DNA from 2 places in the Halobacillus litoralis genome. Region 2 is predicted to be linked to the other one. Evidence: a T-box and tRNA genes for the amino acid it is inferred to sense, from the RefSeq annotation. Region 2 holds a T-box; the other holds one or more tRNA genes.

Region 1 (7,631 bases), 1.4 Mb from region 2:
TCACACATGTCGAAGCCTCTTACGTAAAGCCTCTCTACCTCGGTGGACCCTCGTCTTAACTGTCCCTACTGGAATATCAAGCACCTCCGCAATCTCTTGAAGAGCAAGCTCATCTAAATAACGAAGCACAATGACACTACGATATTTAGGAGGAAGCGCTAATATTTCTTTGTGGATATAAGACTGTAATTCAAGGCTTTCCACTTCTTCTTCAGGTAGAGCTTGGTCGGCAGCTAATTGCGAATACATATCTAACCCTTCCGTCCCCTTCACTTCTGCATCCAGATGATAGTCCGGCTTTTTTTTACGGATACGGTCAATCGACAGATTCGTTGCTATTCTATACAACCAAGTGGAGAATTTCCGTTTCTCATCAAACGTATGAAGATTCGTGTAGGCTCTAATAAAGGCTTCCTGGGCCAGGTCTTCAGCTTCATACGAGTTCCCAACCATTCGCAGACAAATATGAAAAACTTTATTCTGGTAAAAAGATACAATGTCTTCGAAAGCGGATTGATTGCCTTTTTTCACTTCTTTTATTTTTTGCTTAATCATGGTTTCCATCTTCTAATACCTCCGCTATACGTGCGGTCGATAACCTTTACGGATGACCTCGCCACAAAGTTTCATAAATTTAATATTTTTTTAGCTAATATAAGTTTAACTTTTTTTTAGTATCGGTTATAAAGCTGTAAATGTAAAAAATTTCTTAGGAGGAAATTTAATATGCAGCGAGAGTCCGCTTTGAAGAAAGAAATCGAAGCTTGTCGTATGGAAATGATTCGCTTAGCCAGCCTCCATAAGTTGAGCTCGCCGGAAGTCGTACAAGTGAGTGTGAAATTAGATAACCTGTTAAATGAATACGATGAAGCAACCTATAAAAAACAGCAACCCACCTTGCAAAGAGCGGGTTACTGCTAGGGATCGTTTATTTATTTCAAGCTCTCACCAAATAGAGAACCCATTAAACCTACCGCTACGCTAGCGGTTTTATTTTTTTCATCGAGAATCGGATTCACTTCTACAAATTCCGCGGATGTGATCATCCCTGACTGATGAAGCATTTCCATAGCTAGGTGACTCTCACGGTAGCTTAATCCACCCATTACCGGTGTTCCCACGCCAGGAGCTTCGTTAGGGTCCAGTCCATCAAGGTCCAGGCTTAAATGAACCCCATCGGTACGATCTTTCAAATAATCCACTGTTTCTTCCATCACTTGGGTCATCCCCATACGATCCACTTCATGCATCGTATAGACTTTAATGCCCTTCTCTTCAATAAGCACTCGTTCTCCTTCATCGAGAGAACGTGCTCCGATAATCACTATATTTTCTGGTTTAATCTTCGGTTCATAATCATGGATACTCGTCAATTTTTCGTGGCCGATCCCTAAGCTTACAGCTAATGGCATCCCATGAATGTTACCAGAAGGCGAGCTGTCGCCTGTGTTTAAATCGCCGTGAGCATCATACCAGATGACTCCAAGATTTTCATAATGTTTCGCAACTCCTGCAAGAGTCCCCATAGCTATACTATGATCTCCCCCAAGTACAAGTGGGAAACGTTTATTTTCTACTACCTCATCTACCGCTTTTGCAAGACGACGGCTTCCTTCGGCAATTTCATTCAAGTTACGTAAATTATCCTGTTTTTCATCTGTATTATGTTTTGGGCGAGGAATCTCAATGTCCCCTAGATCTTCAATGTTATATTTCAATTGCTCTAGACGTTCAACCATACCTGCATAACGAATAGCACTTGGTCCCATATCCACGCCTCGACGCATCTGTCCAAGGTCCATAGGTACACCGATAACTGAAAGCTGTTTATTCATTAAAGTTCCTCCTTTTTTCTCTACTATAATTGTATCCGTTTTTCCCGTTATGACTCAACTGGACATGTTTGTGCATATATATACGAAAACCAGTATGAAAACGTATGTAATCATGCATGTTTACAAGGTTTCGACCCATTTACCATATTATGGGTTGGATTGGATGGCGAGGTACTAAACTTTTTTATAATTACCGATAGAAAAGAGTATCGAACCTATACGCATAACAGACGGACCCGAATGAAACAGAGGAAGGAAAAAAGGAAAAATAAAAAACCTGACATCAACGATTGATGTCAGGTTCAAAGAGTGGAGCCTAGCGGGATCGAACCGCTGACCTCCTGCGTGCAAAGCAGGCGCTCTCCCAGCTGAGCTAAGGCCCCGTATGGAGCGGGAGACGGGATTCGAACCCGCGACCCCCACCTTGGCAAGGTGGTGTTCTACCACTGAACTACTCCCGCATATAAAATTGAAAGATGAGCCATGAAGGATTCGAACCTTCGACCCTCTGATTAAAAGTCAGATGCTCTACCAGCTGAGCTAATGGCTCATAATAAAATGACTTCCAGTATAACATCTTAAAAAAATGGCTGGGCCAGCTGGATTCGAACCAGCGCATGACGGTACCAAAAACCGTTGCCTTACCGCTTGGCTATGGCCCAACAGTTACAAAAATAGTATTGACCATCAAAAGATCATTATACAAGGAATGTTTATTTTCATAAAAAATAGCTGATCATGAATGTCAGCCGTTATCGTCAATGAAAAAATGGTGGAGGGAGTAGGACTCGAACCTACGAACCCGATGGGAGCGGATTTACAGTCCGCCGCGTTTGGCCAACTTCGCTATCCCTCCACTTTGACTAAATAAGTGGTGCCGGCCAGAGGACTTGAACCCCCAACCTACTGATTACAAATCAGTTGCTCTGCCAGTTGAGCTAGGCCGGCTTATGAATTTAATGGTGGAGGATGCAGGGTTCGAACCTGCGACCCCTTGCTTGTAAGGCAAGTGCTCTCCCAGCTGAGCTAATCCTCCGATAAGTGGTGACCCGTACGGGATTCGAACCCGTGTTACCGCCGTGAAAGGGCGGTGTCTTAACCACTTGACCAACGGGCCATGTGTTTGATAGTTTCTCAGAGCTTCCAGCCGGATTTGAACCGGCGACCCCTTCCTTACCATGGAAGTGCTCTACCACTGAGCTATGGAAGCAAGTGGCTCCAACGGTAGGATTCGAACCTACGACCGATCGGTTAACAGCCGATTGCTCTACCACTGAGCTACGTTGGAATAATGTTCATTCATCAAAAGCATTAATAAGGAAAGAGAATCAATGTGGCGGCGTCCTACTCTCACGGGGGTAAACCCGACTACCATCGGCGCTGAAGAGCTTAACTGCTGTGTTCGGCATGGGAACAGGTGTGACCTCTTCGCCTTCACCACCACATCAATATAAAGTTTGAGGTGAACCCTCAAAACTGGATAAGGAAACATCTTGTTTGAAAAGCAATTGTCATTCACGAATGATTGAAATCAGATAGATAAGTCATCGATCCATTAGTATCCGTCAGCTCCACGTGTCACCACGCTTCCACCTCGGACCTATCAACCTCATCGTCTCTGAGGGATCTTATTACCTTATAGGTAAGGGAAATCTCATCTCAAGGGGGGCTTCATGCTTAGATGCTTTCAGCACTTATCCCGACCACACGTAGCTACCCAGCGATGCTCCTGGCGGAACAACTGGTACACCAGCGGTGTGTCCATCCCGGTCCTCTCGTACTAAGGACAGCTCCTTTCAAATTTCCAACGCCCACGACGGATAGGGACCGAACTGTCTCACGACGTTCTGAACCCAGCTCGCGTACCGCTTTAATGGGCGAACAGCCCAACCCTTGGGACCGACTACAGCCCCAGGATGCGATGAGCCGACATCGAGGTGCCAAACCTCCCCGTCGATGTGGACTCTTGGGGGAGATAAGCCTGTTATCCCCGGGGTAGCTTTTATCCGTTGAGCGACGGCCCTTCCATGCGGAACCGCCGGATCACTAAGCCCGACTTTCGTCCCTGCTCGACTTGTAGGTCTCGCAGTCAAGCTCCCTTGTGCCTTTACACTCTGCGAATGATTTCCAACCATTCTGAGGGAACCTTTGGGCGCCTCCGTTACCTTTTGGGAGGCGACCGCCCCAGTCAAACTGCCCACCTGACACTGTCTCCGGACCGGATTACGGTCCTGGGTTAGAATGTCCGTACAGCCAGGGTAGTATCCCACCAGCGCCTCCACCGAAGCTAGCGCTCCGGCTTCCAAGGCTCCTACCTATCCTGTACAAGCTGTACCAACATTCAATATCAGGCTACAGTAAAGCTCCACGGGGTCTTTCCGTCCTGTCGCGGGTAATGTGCATCTTCACACATAGTATAATTTCACCGGGTCTCTCGTTGAGACAGTGCCCAAGTCGTTGCACCTTTCGTGCGGGTCGGAACTTACCCGACAAGGAATTTCGCTACCTTAGGACCGTTATAGTTACGGCCGCCGTTTACTGGGGCTTCGGTTCAACGCTTCGCATAAGCTAACGCATCCCCTTAACCTTCCAGCACCGGGCAGGTGTCAGCCCCTATACTTCGCCTTACGGCTTCGCAGAGACCTGTGTTTTTGGTAAACAGTCGCTTGGGCCTTTTCACTGCGGCTCCTCGGCAGAGGAGCACCCCTTCTCCCGAAGTTACGGGGTCATTTTGCCGAGTTCCTTAACGAGAGTTCTCCCGCTCACCTTAGGATCCTCTCCTCGCCTACCTGTGTCGGTTTGCGGTACGGGCACCTCTTTCCTCACTAGAGGATTTTCTTGGCAGTGTGAACTCAGGAGCTTCGGTACTATATTTCCCTCCCCATCACAGCTTGACGTTGCCGGACGGATTTGCCTATCCGACCGTCTCACTGCTTGGACGCGCACATCCAGTGGCGCGCTCTCCTTATCCTCCTGCGTCCCCCCGTCGTTCAAACGGAAAGGAGGTGGTACAGGAATATCAACCTGTTGTCCATCGCCTACGCCTTTCGGCCTCGGCTTAGGTCCCGACTAACCCTGAGAGGACGAGCCTTCCTCAGGAAACCTTAGGCATTCGGTGAAAGAGATTCTCACTCTTTTTTCGCTACTCATACCGGCATTCTCACTTCTAAGCGCTCCACCAGTCCTTACGGTCTGACTTCACGGCCCTTAGAACGCTCTCCTACCACTGATCATAAGATCAATCCGCAGCTTCGGTGGTGTGTTTAGCCCCGGTACATTTTCGGCGCAGAGTCACTCGACCAGTGAGCTATTACGCACTCTTTGAATGATGGCTGCTTCTAAGCCAACATCCCAGTTGTCTAAGCAACTCCACATCCTTTTCCACTTAACACACACTTTGGGACCTTAGCTGGCGGTCTGGGCTGTTTCCCTCTCGACCATGAACCTTATCACCCACGGTCTGACTCCCAGAACAAAGTCTATGGCATTCGGTTTGACTGAATTCGGTAACCCGATAGGGGCCCCTCGTCCAATCAGTGCTCTACCTCCATGACTTTCTATTCTGAGGCTAGCCCTAAAGCTATTTCGGAGAGAACCAGCTATCTCCGTGTTCGATTGGCATTTCACCCCTACCCACACCTCATCCCCGTAATTTTCAACTTACGTGGGTTCGGGCCTCCAGTCAGTGTTACCTGACCTTCACCTGGACATGGGTAGATCACACGGTTTCGGGTCTACGACCGCATACTCACTCGCCCTATTCAGACTCGCTTTCGCTGCGGCTCCGCTTCTGCTGCTTAACCTCGCATACGGTCGTAACTCGCCGGTTCATTCTACAAAAGGCACGCCGTCACCCATTAACGGGCTCCGACTACTTGTAGGCACACGGTTTCAGGTTCTCTTTCACTCCCCTTCCGGGGTGCTTTTCACCTTTCCCTCACGGTACTGGTTCACTATCGGTCACTAGGGAGTATTTAGCCTTGGGAGATGGTCCTCCCGGATTCCGACGGAATTCCTCGTGTTCCGCCGTACTCAGGATCCACTCCGGAGAGAGAAAGATTTCGACTACAGGGCTGTTACCTGCTCTGGCTGACCTTTCCAGATCGATTCGCCTATCTTCCTCTTTGGTAACTCCAATGGAGTGTCCTACAACCCCAGAAAGCAAGCTTTCTGGTTTGGGCTGATTCCGTTTCGCTCGCCGCTACTTGGGAAATCGCGTTTGCTTTCTCTTCCTCCGGGTACTTAGATGTTTCAGTTCCCCGGGTGTGCCTGCCTATACCTATGTATTCAGTATAGGATACTGTTCCATTACGAACAGTGGGTTTCCCCATTCGGAAATCTCCGGGTCAAAGCCTACTTACGGCTCGCCGGAGCATATCGGTGTTAGTCCCGTCCTTCATCGGCTCCTAGTACCAAGGCATCCACCGTGCGCCCTTATTCACTTAACTATCTTCGTGAAAAGACGTTTACAATTTCAATTAGATGTCTTGTCATCAATTGTCTCATCGTTAGATGAAACAATGATTCCTTATCCAGTTTTCAAGGTTCACGCCCTTATTCAGGGTTGAATATAAAACACAAAATAGATTCTTGTGTTTAGGTGTAACATTTAAATGGTGGAGCCTAGCGGGATCGAACCGCTGACCTCCTGCGTGCAAAGCAGGCGCTCTCCCAGCTGAGCTAAGGCCCCTTTTTGAATGGTGGGCCTGAGTGGACTTGAACCACCGACCTCACGCTTATCAGGCGTGCGCTCTGACCAACTGAGCTACAGGCCCATCCAATTAAAGGAAGATCATATTTTCATAGTTTGATCTCTCAAAACTGAACAACCAACACAGTACGTTTCCGTTATATCCTTAGAAAGGAGGTGATCCAGCCGCACCTTCCGATACGGCTACCTTGTTACGACTTCACCCCAATCATTGGCCCCACCTTCGGCGGCTGGCTCCAAAAAGGTTACCTCACCGACTTCGGGTGTTGCCAACTCTCGTGGTGTGACGGGCGGTGTGTACAAGGCCCGGGAACGTATTCACCGCGGCATGCTGATCCGCGATTACTAGCGATTCCGGCTTCATGCAGGCGAGTTGCAGCCTGCAATCCGAACTGAGAATGGTTTTATGGGATTTGCTACACCTCGCGGCTTCGCTGCCCTTTGTACCATCCATTGTAGCACGTGTGTAGCCCAGGTCATAAGGGGCATGATGATTTGACGTCATCCCCGCCTTCCTCCGGTTTGTCACCGGCAGTCACCTTAGAGTGCCCAACTAAATGCTGGCAACTAAGATTAGGGGTTGCGCTCGTTGCGGGACTTAACCCAACATCTCACGACACGAGCTGACGACAACCATGCACCACCTGTCACTTGGTCCCCGAAGGGAAAGCCCTATCTCTAGGGTTGTCCAAGGATGTCAAGACCTGGTAAGGTTCTTCGCGTTGCTTCGAATTAAACCACATGCTCCACCGCTTGTGCGGGCCCCCGTCAATTCCTTTGAGTTTCAGCCTTGCGGCCGTACTCCCCAGGCGGAGTGCTTAATGCGTTAACTTCAGCACTAAGGGGTGGAAGCCCCCTAACACCTAGCACTCATCGTTTACGGCGTGGACTACCAGGGGTATCTAATCCTGTTTGCTACCCACGCTTTCGCACCTCAGCGTCAGAAACAGACCAGAGAGTCGCCTTCGCCACTGGTGTTCCTCCACATATCTACGCATTTCACCGCTACACGTGGAATTCCACTCTCCTCTTCTGTCCTCAAGTTCCCCAGTTTCCAATGACCCTCCACGGTTGAGCCGTGGGCT
Region 2 (7,631 bases):
ATCTACCAAGCAGGTACGCTTTCTGGAAACCCGCTCGCAATGACGGCAGGTTTTGAAACGATCTCTGCTATGACGGAAGAAGCGTATGCTTCCATCAATAAAAAAGTAGACCGTTTAATTGAAGGTTACCAGCAAGCCGCTGAAAAACACAACATTCCACTGACAGTGAACCGGGCTGGTTCCATGGTCGGTTTCTTCTTTACAAACGAACCTGTGACGAATTTTGAAACAGCCAACCAATCGGATTTGGACATGTTCACGAGTTATTTCCAAGGAATGATTGAAGAAGGGGTATATCTGCCGCCTTCCCAATTTGAAGGGTTGTTCTTGTCTGTCAAACATACGGATGAGGATATCGAGAAAACCATTCAAGCAGCGGAGAAAGTCTTTTCACAAATTAAATCTTAATGTTATAAGCGCATGGGGGTCCTCCATGCGCTTTCGTTATGTATATTACTCTAACTCTCGCATAAGGTGATAATAGAGAAAAGTGTTTATTACCTTAGGGAGGGGACCGAACTTTGCAAAACAAACAAAATGTATTTTCCTTTTATTTAGATGAATCCATATGGTTCAAGGAAGGACAGGGCGTTCGCGAGTTAATCGGTATATCATTAGAACCTGAAATTACTATTGAAGAGCTTGGAGATGAGGTCCGGTTGAAAGGGACCGTCGATCTTGCGGGTGAATACATTCCGACTGGAAGCCAGGATGCGCAGGATGAAAGTCCTCTTGCATCCTCTGTTCGAACCATGGACGTAGTCGAACCATTAGAAGAAGGCATTCATACATTCAACCACTCATTTCCAGTGGAAATTACGGTACCTTTAGAAAGGGTATCGAATTTAGAAGATGTGCTCATCGACATTGAAAGTTTTGATTACGAACTTCCCGCCAATCGTCAACTCAGGCTTCATGCCCATGTGAATATCAATGGACTGGAAGAAAGGCAACAAGAAGCATCGAATAAACCGAATTTTGATGAATCAGCGACTGTGGGTCCCGTCAATTTTCAAGAACAGAGTCAAAAAGAATCGCCTGTTCTGCCAGAGCGGGAAGCCCCTATTTTTCGGATTGATGAAAAAGATGAAAGTGAGCATACAGAAGAAGACGATGGACGATGGTTTTATAAGAAATCACAAAGCTTCCCAGAGTTCTTTGGTCATGCTCAGGAAAATACCCAATTAACTCCGGAAGAGCCATCCTATGATAGTGGGGATTGGGGAGAAGTCAGTATCGAAGAGTCCAGCAGTGAAGAATCAAGCAGCGAAGAGTCTGATCAAGAAAGTGCTCAAGCACCTGGAGGCATGGATGGGATCAAACAAATTTTCAAACACTTGTTCCCGAACAGAGAAGACACGTACACACAGATGAAAATGTATATTGCCCAGGAAGAAGAAACGTTATCTTCGATTGCGGAAAAGTATGACGTATCGGTAAAACAATTAGAACGAGTTAATGATTATAAAGACGACGTTTCTCCTGGGCAGATTGTGTATATTCCGAACTAAATCCATTTATATTTGAAAGCGAGATACAAACCGAGGACCAATCCGAGAAGGAAGATGTCGAAAGTAGTCGGGAAGATGATGGTTCGCAGGGCTTGGAAAATCACGATGGGCAGCAAAGATTTTTCAATGACAAACAGCCACGTTCTGCACCATGGAGGCAGACGATAACGATACAAACGACTCATAAAGAGCACCTCTTTTCATTGGAGGATAAAGGCTCCTGGGCAATCGGCTCAGGGGTTTTCGCCTTTTTCTTTGACGTAGTTGACTAAATGCCTCTTTTTTATATACAATATGTAGTATAGTCTTTATACGTGAAATGCTTAGATAGGGAAGAGTACATGAACAATTCCTTCAGAGAGGAAAACGATTGGTGAGAGTTTTCCAGGAACCCTGTTAATGGAAGGTCGCCCTTGATGCAGCTTCTTTGAACAATGAGTAGGAGAAGCCGGTTAGAAGCCGTTATTTTTATTTGAGTGTACAGGAATGACTTCCTGTAAATTAAAGGTGGTACCACGGAAATGAACCCTTTCGTCCTTTTTTAGGATGAAAGGGTTTTTTATTTTTATAAAGAGAATAAAAGGAGGAAGATCACATGGATCAACAAGATCTTTCAATGCCTACAAAGTATGATCCGGCCGCTGTTGAAAAGGACCGGTATCAGTACTGGGTAGATGGTAAATTTTTTGAAGCTACAGGAGATAAAAACAAGGAACCTTATACAATCGTCATTCCACCGCCGAACGTAACAGGGAAGCTGCACCTCGGTCATGCGTGGGACACGACATTACAGGATATCCTGACACGTGTGAAGCGGATGCAGGGCTATGATGTACTATGGCTGCCAGGTATGGACCATGCGGGGATTGCTACACAAGCAAAAGTGGACGCGAAACTTCGTGAAGAAGGTATCTCCCGGCATGACCTCGGCCGTGAAAAGTTTCTCGAAAAATCGTGGGAGTGGAAGCATGAGTATGCGAAATTCATTCGTGCCCAGTGGGAAAAACTAGGGCTTGGACTGGACTATTCTCGTGAACGTTTCACTCTTGATGAGGGTCTTTCTGAGGCTGTCAAAGAAGTTTTTGTAACACTTTACGAGAAAGGCCTGATCTACCGCGGAGAATATATTATCAACTGGGACCCTGCCACCCAAACAGCTTTGTCTGATATCGAAGTGGAGTATAAAGATGTGCAAGGTGCATTTTACCATATGCGCTACCCATTGAAAGATGAAGAAGGTACGATTGAGATTGCGACCACACGTCCGGAGACGATGCTTGGGGATACAGCCATTGCGGTACATCCGGAAGATGAGCGTTACAAGCACCTGATCGGTAAAAAAGCGGTCCTGCCGATTGTTGGCCGGGAAATTGAAATTGTTGCTGATGATTATGTAGATATGGAATTTGGATCCGGGGCTGTTAAGATTACTCCAGCGCACGACCCTAACGACTTCGAAATCGGTAACCGTCACAACCTGGAACGAATTCTTGTCATGAATGAAGACGGAACGATGAATGAAAATGCCGGCAAGTATAAGGGTATGGATCGATTCGAATGTCGTAAACAAATCGTTAAGGACCTTCAGGATCATGGTGTTCTTTTTGAAATTGAAGAACACATGCACTCGGTTGGTCATTCTGAGCGAAGCGGAGCGGTTGTTGAACCTTATCTTTCCACGCAGTGGTTCGTTGACATGAAGCCACTTGCTGATGCGTCGATCGACTTGCAAAAAGGGAGACGATCAAGTACAGTTTGTTCCTGATCGATTTGAAAAGCCATATCTACACTGGATGGAGAATACAAGAGACTGGTGTATTTCCAGACAATTATGGTGGGGTCACCGTATACCAGCCTGGTACCATAAAGAAACAGGCGAAGTATATGTTGGCAAAGAAGAACCGAAAGATCCAGAAAACTGGAAGCAGGAGGAAGATGTGCTTGATACGTGGTTCTCGTCCGCGCTTTGGCCTTTCTCGACGATGGGGTGGCCGGATGAAAACAGTGAAGATTATAAACGTTACTTCCCAACTAACGTACTCGTAACAGGGTATGACATCATTGGATTCTGGGTAAGCCGCATGATCTTCCAATCCCTTGAGTTCACAAATGAGCGTCCATTCAATGATGTTCTTATTCATGGTCTTGTTCGTGATGCTGAAGGTCGTAAGATGAGTAAATCGCTTGGGAATGGTGTCGATCCAATGGATGTCATCGATAAATATGGAGCCGATTCTCTTCGTTATTTCTTATCTACAGGATCATCTCCTGGTCAAGACCTGCGCTTCCATTGGGAGAAGGTAGAGTCTACGTGGAACTTCGCCAACAAGATTTGGAACGCTTCCCGTTTTGCCTTGATGAACATGGGCGATTTAAAATATGAAGACATTGATATCACTGGTGAAAAATCAGTAGCCGATCAATGGATCCTGACTCGTCTTAACCAGACGATTGAGCAAGTGACGATAAACATCGATAAATATGAATTCGGTGAAGCCGGCCGTCACCTTTACAACTTCATTTGGGATGACTTCTGTGATTGGTATATCGAAATGGCGAAGCTGCCATTGTATGGAGAAGACGAAGCGCGTATCCATACGACCCGTTCTATTCTCGCGTACACGCTCGATCAGACGATGCGTATGCTTCATCCATTCATGCCATTCATTACTGAAGAAATCTGGCAGCACCTTCCTCATGATGGAGAGTCCATCACACAGGCTTCATGGCCGGTGGTAAGAGAAGATTTCCATAATGAAGAAGCGGTGGAAGAAATGAATCGTCTGGTATCCATCATCCGTTCTGTTCGTAATATCCGTTCAGAAGTGGATACACCAATGTCTAAGGAAATCCAGTTGATGATTCAGGCGAAAGATGACGCCATTGTAAAAGAGCTTGAGAAGAACCGTGACTATTTAGAAAGGTTCTGTAACCCTAGTGAATTGACGATTGCCACAGACTTGCAGGCCCCTGACAAAGCGATGTCAGCCGTCATTACTGGAGCCGAATTGTACCTTCCATTAGCGGGCTTGATCAACATCGAAGATGAAATCAAGCGCCTTGAGAACGAATGGAAGAAATGGGATCAGGAAGTCACGCGTGTTCAAAAGAAACTTTCCAATGAAGGTTTCGTAAGTAAAGCCCCGGAACATGTCGTTGAAGAAGAACGCAAAAAAGAAACAGATTATCTTGATAAGCGTGCTAAAGTAGAAGCACGAATCAAAGAGTTAAAAGCATAAAGAAGACGGAGGGTATTCTACGGAGTACTCTCCTTTTTTGAAAAGAGGGAATAGAAATGGAGTATGAAGAAGCAATTGCTTGGATTCACTCTAGAGAGAAATTCAAAGTGAAGCCAGGGTTGAAGCGGATGGAATGGATGATGGAGAGGCTTGGTCATCCAGAGAAAAAATTCAGATCGGTCCATATTGCAGGAACGAACGGGAAAGGGTCCACGCTTTCTTTCCTGCGTCATATTCTTCAACAGCAGGGAATGTCTGTGGGAACCTTCACTTCTCCCTATATAGAGAGGTTCAATGAGCGGATTAGTGTTGATGGACAAGCCATTCAAGATGAAGTTTTAGCTGAGTTAGTGATTAGAATTAGACCGCTATCGGAAGAATTGAGACAAACGCCATTAGGAGAACCGACCGAGTTTGAAATTATAACAGCGATGGCCGTGCTTTACTTTTCCGAGGCTGCACTTGATATTGTATTAATGGAGACCGGTTTAGGAGGAAGGTTTGATTCTACCAACATCCTAACCCCTGTTCTATCTGTTATCACCAATATCGGACATGATCATATGAATGTTCTAGGTTCTACCATAGCAGAAATTGCAGAAGAGAAAGCAGGAATCATCAAACCTGAAATTCCTGTAGTTACGGGCGTCAAGCAGCAGGAAGCTATAAAAGTAATCACCAAAAAAGCGCAGTCATGTCATTCTAAGGTGTTCAAACTTTACCATGATTTTGATGTCACTCATCAATCCAGTAGTCATGAAGGTGAGAGTTTCGTCTTTTCAAATGAATCGTTCCATTCTGAAACCTATGTCAGTCAAATGAAAGGTCCTCATCAGGTGGAAAATGCGTCGTTGGCCATTCAGTCTGCAGAAGTTTTAAGATCCCTTGGAATTCAAATGGATCGCAGTCGTTATGAAAAAGGAATTGCATCCACACGTTGGCCTGCAAGGTTTGAGAAAGTGAAAGACGCTCCTTTGACGATTATAGATGGTGCCCATAATGAAGAAGGCACGAGCGCTCTTGTAGAAACAGTGAAACGTCATTACTCTGGTAAAAAGATTATCCTCGTCTATTCAGCATTAGAAGATAAGCCTGTTAAAAAAATGTTGAAACAATTGGAGAGTGTTGTCGATACAGCATATATGACAACTTTTGATTTTCCGAGAGCCTTGAAAGGTCATGAGCTTGCTGATTACTCGGGGATTACGAAAACCATCGCTATAGAAGATTATAAGCAAGCGATTCGTAAAGCCTCTTCCAATGTTGGAGAAGGTGACGTCCTGCTCATTACGGGATCGCTGTATTTCATCTCTCAGGTAAGGGAATATTTTGAAATTAAAGAAAATTTAAGGTAGGATAGTAATGATCTGAATATTCTTATGATAAAATGGTCATGTTCTAGTATAGGTCTTTAGGTTGGGGTGGTAGGATGACAAAGCAAAAGAAATATGCCGTTTGGTTTGTGTGGGCATCGATTTGGCCTGCTAGTTTAGTTTACTTGTATTTATGGTTATCCCCTGTCTTTGAAGGAAACAGGATAGAGATTGCTGCATTTATTATCCTTGCTTCGATCGTAGCATTATTTCCTCTACAAATTGGAGACCACCCTGTATTTTTTACGCATGGAATTGCCTTTGCCGTTTTTCTATATTATGGACTTTTCATAGAAATCATCGTTTCTCAAGTGGCCATTTTAGCATTGATGGCAAAAATGAGGCTTGGCAGAACAAACCTTCACCGGTTACCGATCAATTTGTTTATGTTTTTACTGATTTCAGTGGTGTCCGCAGGCATCTATTACGCACTTGGAGGCACACACGGCCCCTCAGCTGTGAATGATACAGGAGATGCCCTTCCAATCGTGAGTTATGCACTTTCGCAGATTGTCCTCAACCAATTTTCCATAAAATTTGTAGCCAAAGTACTTTACCATAAAGAGATTAAGTGGCTCGATAAAGGGTTTGTCTGGGAATTGCTAACAGCAAGCCTTGTCCTGCCCATCGGCTTTGTCCTTTATATGGTTTATTCAGAATTCGGAATGAGTGCGATCTTCTTTGTCGGCATTCCTTTTATCTTTATTTCAGGGATGTTAATGCTTTATCATAACAGCAATCAAGTGAATACATATTTAAAAAAGACAAGTATCATAGGCCATGAACTGACAGGAAAACTCGGAGTGAAAGAAGTGCTTGATATTTTCGTCGATCGCTTGAGCGAACTCCTTCCCGTGGATTATATCTATGTGTATGACGTTAGTAAAAACAAGCGGATGGAGCTGATCCGTTTCTTTGATCGATCAGGTGAAATCGATTTTCCACACATTCAACTTTCCAAGGGGCAAAGCATCAGCGGCAATACATGGCAGGAAGGAAAGAGTGTCTTTTATAGAAAGAAAACAGAATGGTCCCACTTGGAAAATCAATATACCCCTGACCGTGCTGAAACAGTCTTGTCTGTCCCTGTGGAGAGAAATGGAGAAATTGTTGGAGTCATTACCATCTACTCCAACAAAAAGCGAGCTTTCTTACAGTTTCAGTTTATGATTTTAAATATCCTGGGAAACTATTTAGGTGTGGCGATAGATAATGCCAGGCACTATGAGAAAACAAAAGCAGAAAGTGAGCATTGTGCTCTTACTGGCTTATACAATTATCGGTATTTTGAGGACCACATCGTGAATATCTTTGAAATATATCAAGGTCAAGAGAAAGTGGAACCTATTTCCCTCGTATTATTAGATATTGATCATTTTAAACGTGTGAATGACACTTATGGACATGAAAGTGGCAATACAGTCCTTGCTGCATTGGCGGAAAGACTTCAAGAAGTAGTTGCAGGGCGAGGGACACTTGCAAGGTATGGTGGAGAAGAATTTGTGCTC

The links. The T-box of region 2 lies ahead of LC065_RS10865 (valine--tRNA ligase). A T-box ahead of a tRNA ligase gene usually reads a tRNA of that ligase, here a tRNA-Val.
Region 1: it encodes a tRNA-Val, which carries the amino acid that the T-box ahead of LC065_RS10865 (valine--tRNA ligase) is inferred to sense. The anticodon was not compared.

The regions. Positions count from the first base shown of each region.
Region 1 is NZ_CP129016.1:728,597-736,227, forward strand. Features, by position in the region: gene sigW (RNA polymerase sigma factor SigW) at 1-564, opposite strand; gene LC065_RS03785 (aspartyl-phosphate phosphatase Spo0E family protein) at 727-921, shown strand; gene rocF (arginase) at 933-1,835, opposite strand; tRNA gene LC065_RS03795 (tRNA-Ala) at 2,146-2,218, opposite strand; tRNA gene LC065_RS03800 (tRNA-Gly) at 2,222-2,296, opposite strand; tRNA gene LC065_RS03805 (tRNA-Lys) at 2,313-2,385, opposite strand; tRNA gene LC065_RS03810 (tRNA-Gln) at 2,423-2,497, opposite strand; tRNA gene LC065_RS03815 (tRNA-Tyr) at 2,606-2,691, opposite strand; tRNA gene LC065_RS03820 (tRNA-Thr) at 2,708-2,783, opposite strand; tRNA gene LC065_RS03825 (tRNA-Val) at 2,796-2,871, opposite strand; tRNA gene LC065_RS03830 (tRNA-Glu) at 2,878-2,952, opposite strand; tRNA gene LC065_RS03835 (tRNA-Thr) at 2,974-3,045, opposite strand; tRNA gene LC065_RS03840 (tRNA-Asn) at 3,049-3,123, opposite strand; rRNA gene rrf (5S ribosomal RNA) at 3,167-3,280, opposite strand; rRNA gene LC065_RS03850 (23S ribosomal RNA) at 3,371-6,283, opposite strand; tRNA gene LC065_RS03855 (tRNA-Ala) at 6,450-6,525, opposite strand; tRNA gene LC065_RS03860 (tRNA-Ile) at 6,534-6,610, opposite strand; rRNA gene LC065_RS03865 (16S ribosomal RNA) at 6,696-7,631, opposite strand, start outside.
Region 2 is NZ_CP129016.1:2,163,776-2,171,406, forward strand. Features, by position in the region: gene hemL (glutamate-1-semialdehyde 2,1-aminomutase) at 1-408, shown strand, start outside; gene spoVID (stage VI sporulation protein D) at 522-1,511, shown strand; gene LC065_RS10860 (hypothetical protein) at 1,508-1,696, opposite strand; T-box leader at 1,827-2,053, shown strand; partial or broken gene LC065_RS10865 (valine--tRNA ligase) at 2,107-4,750, shown strand; gene LC065_RS10870 (bifunctional folylpolyglutamate synthase/dihydrofolate synthase) at 4,807-6,105, shown strand; gene LC065_RS10875 (sensor domain-containing diguanylate cyclase) at 6,180-7,631, shown strand, end outside.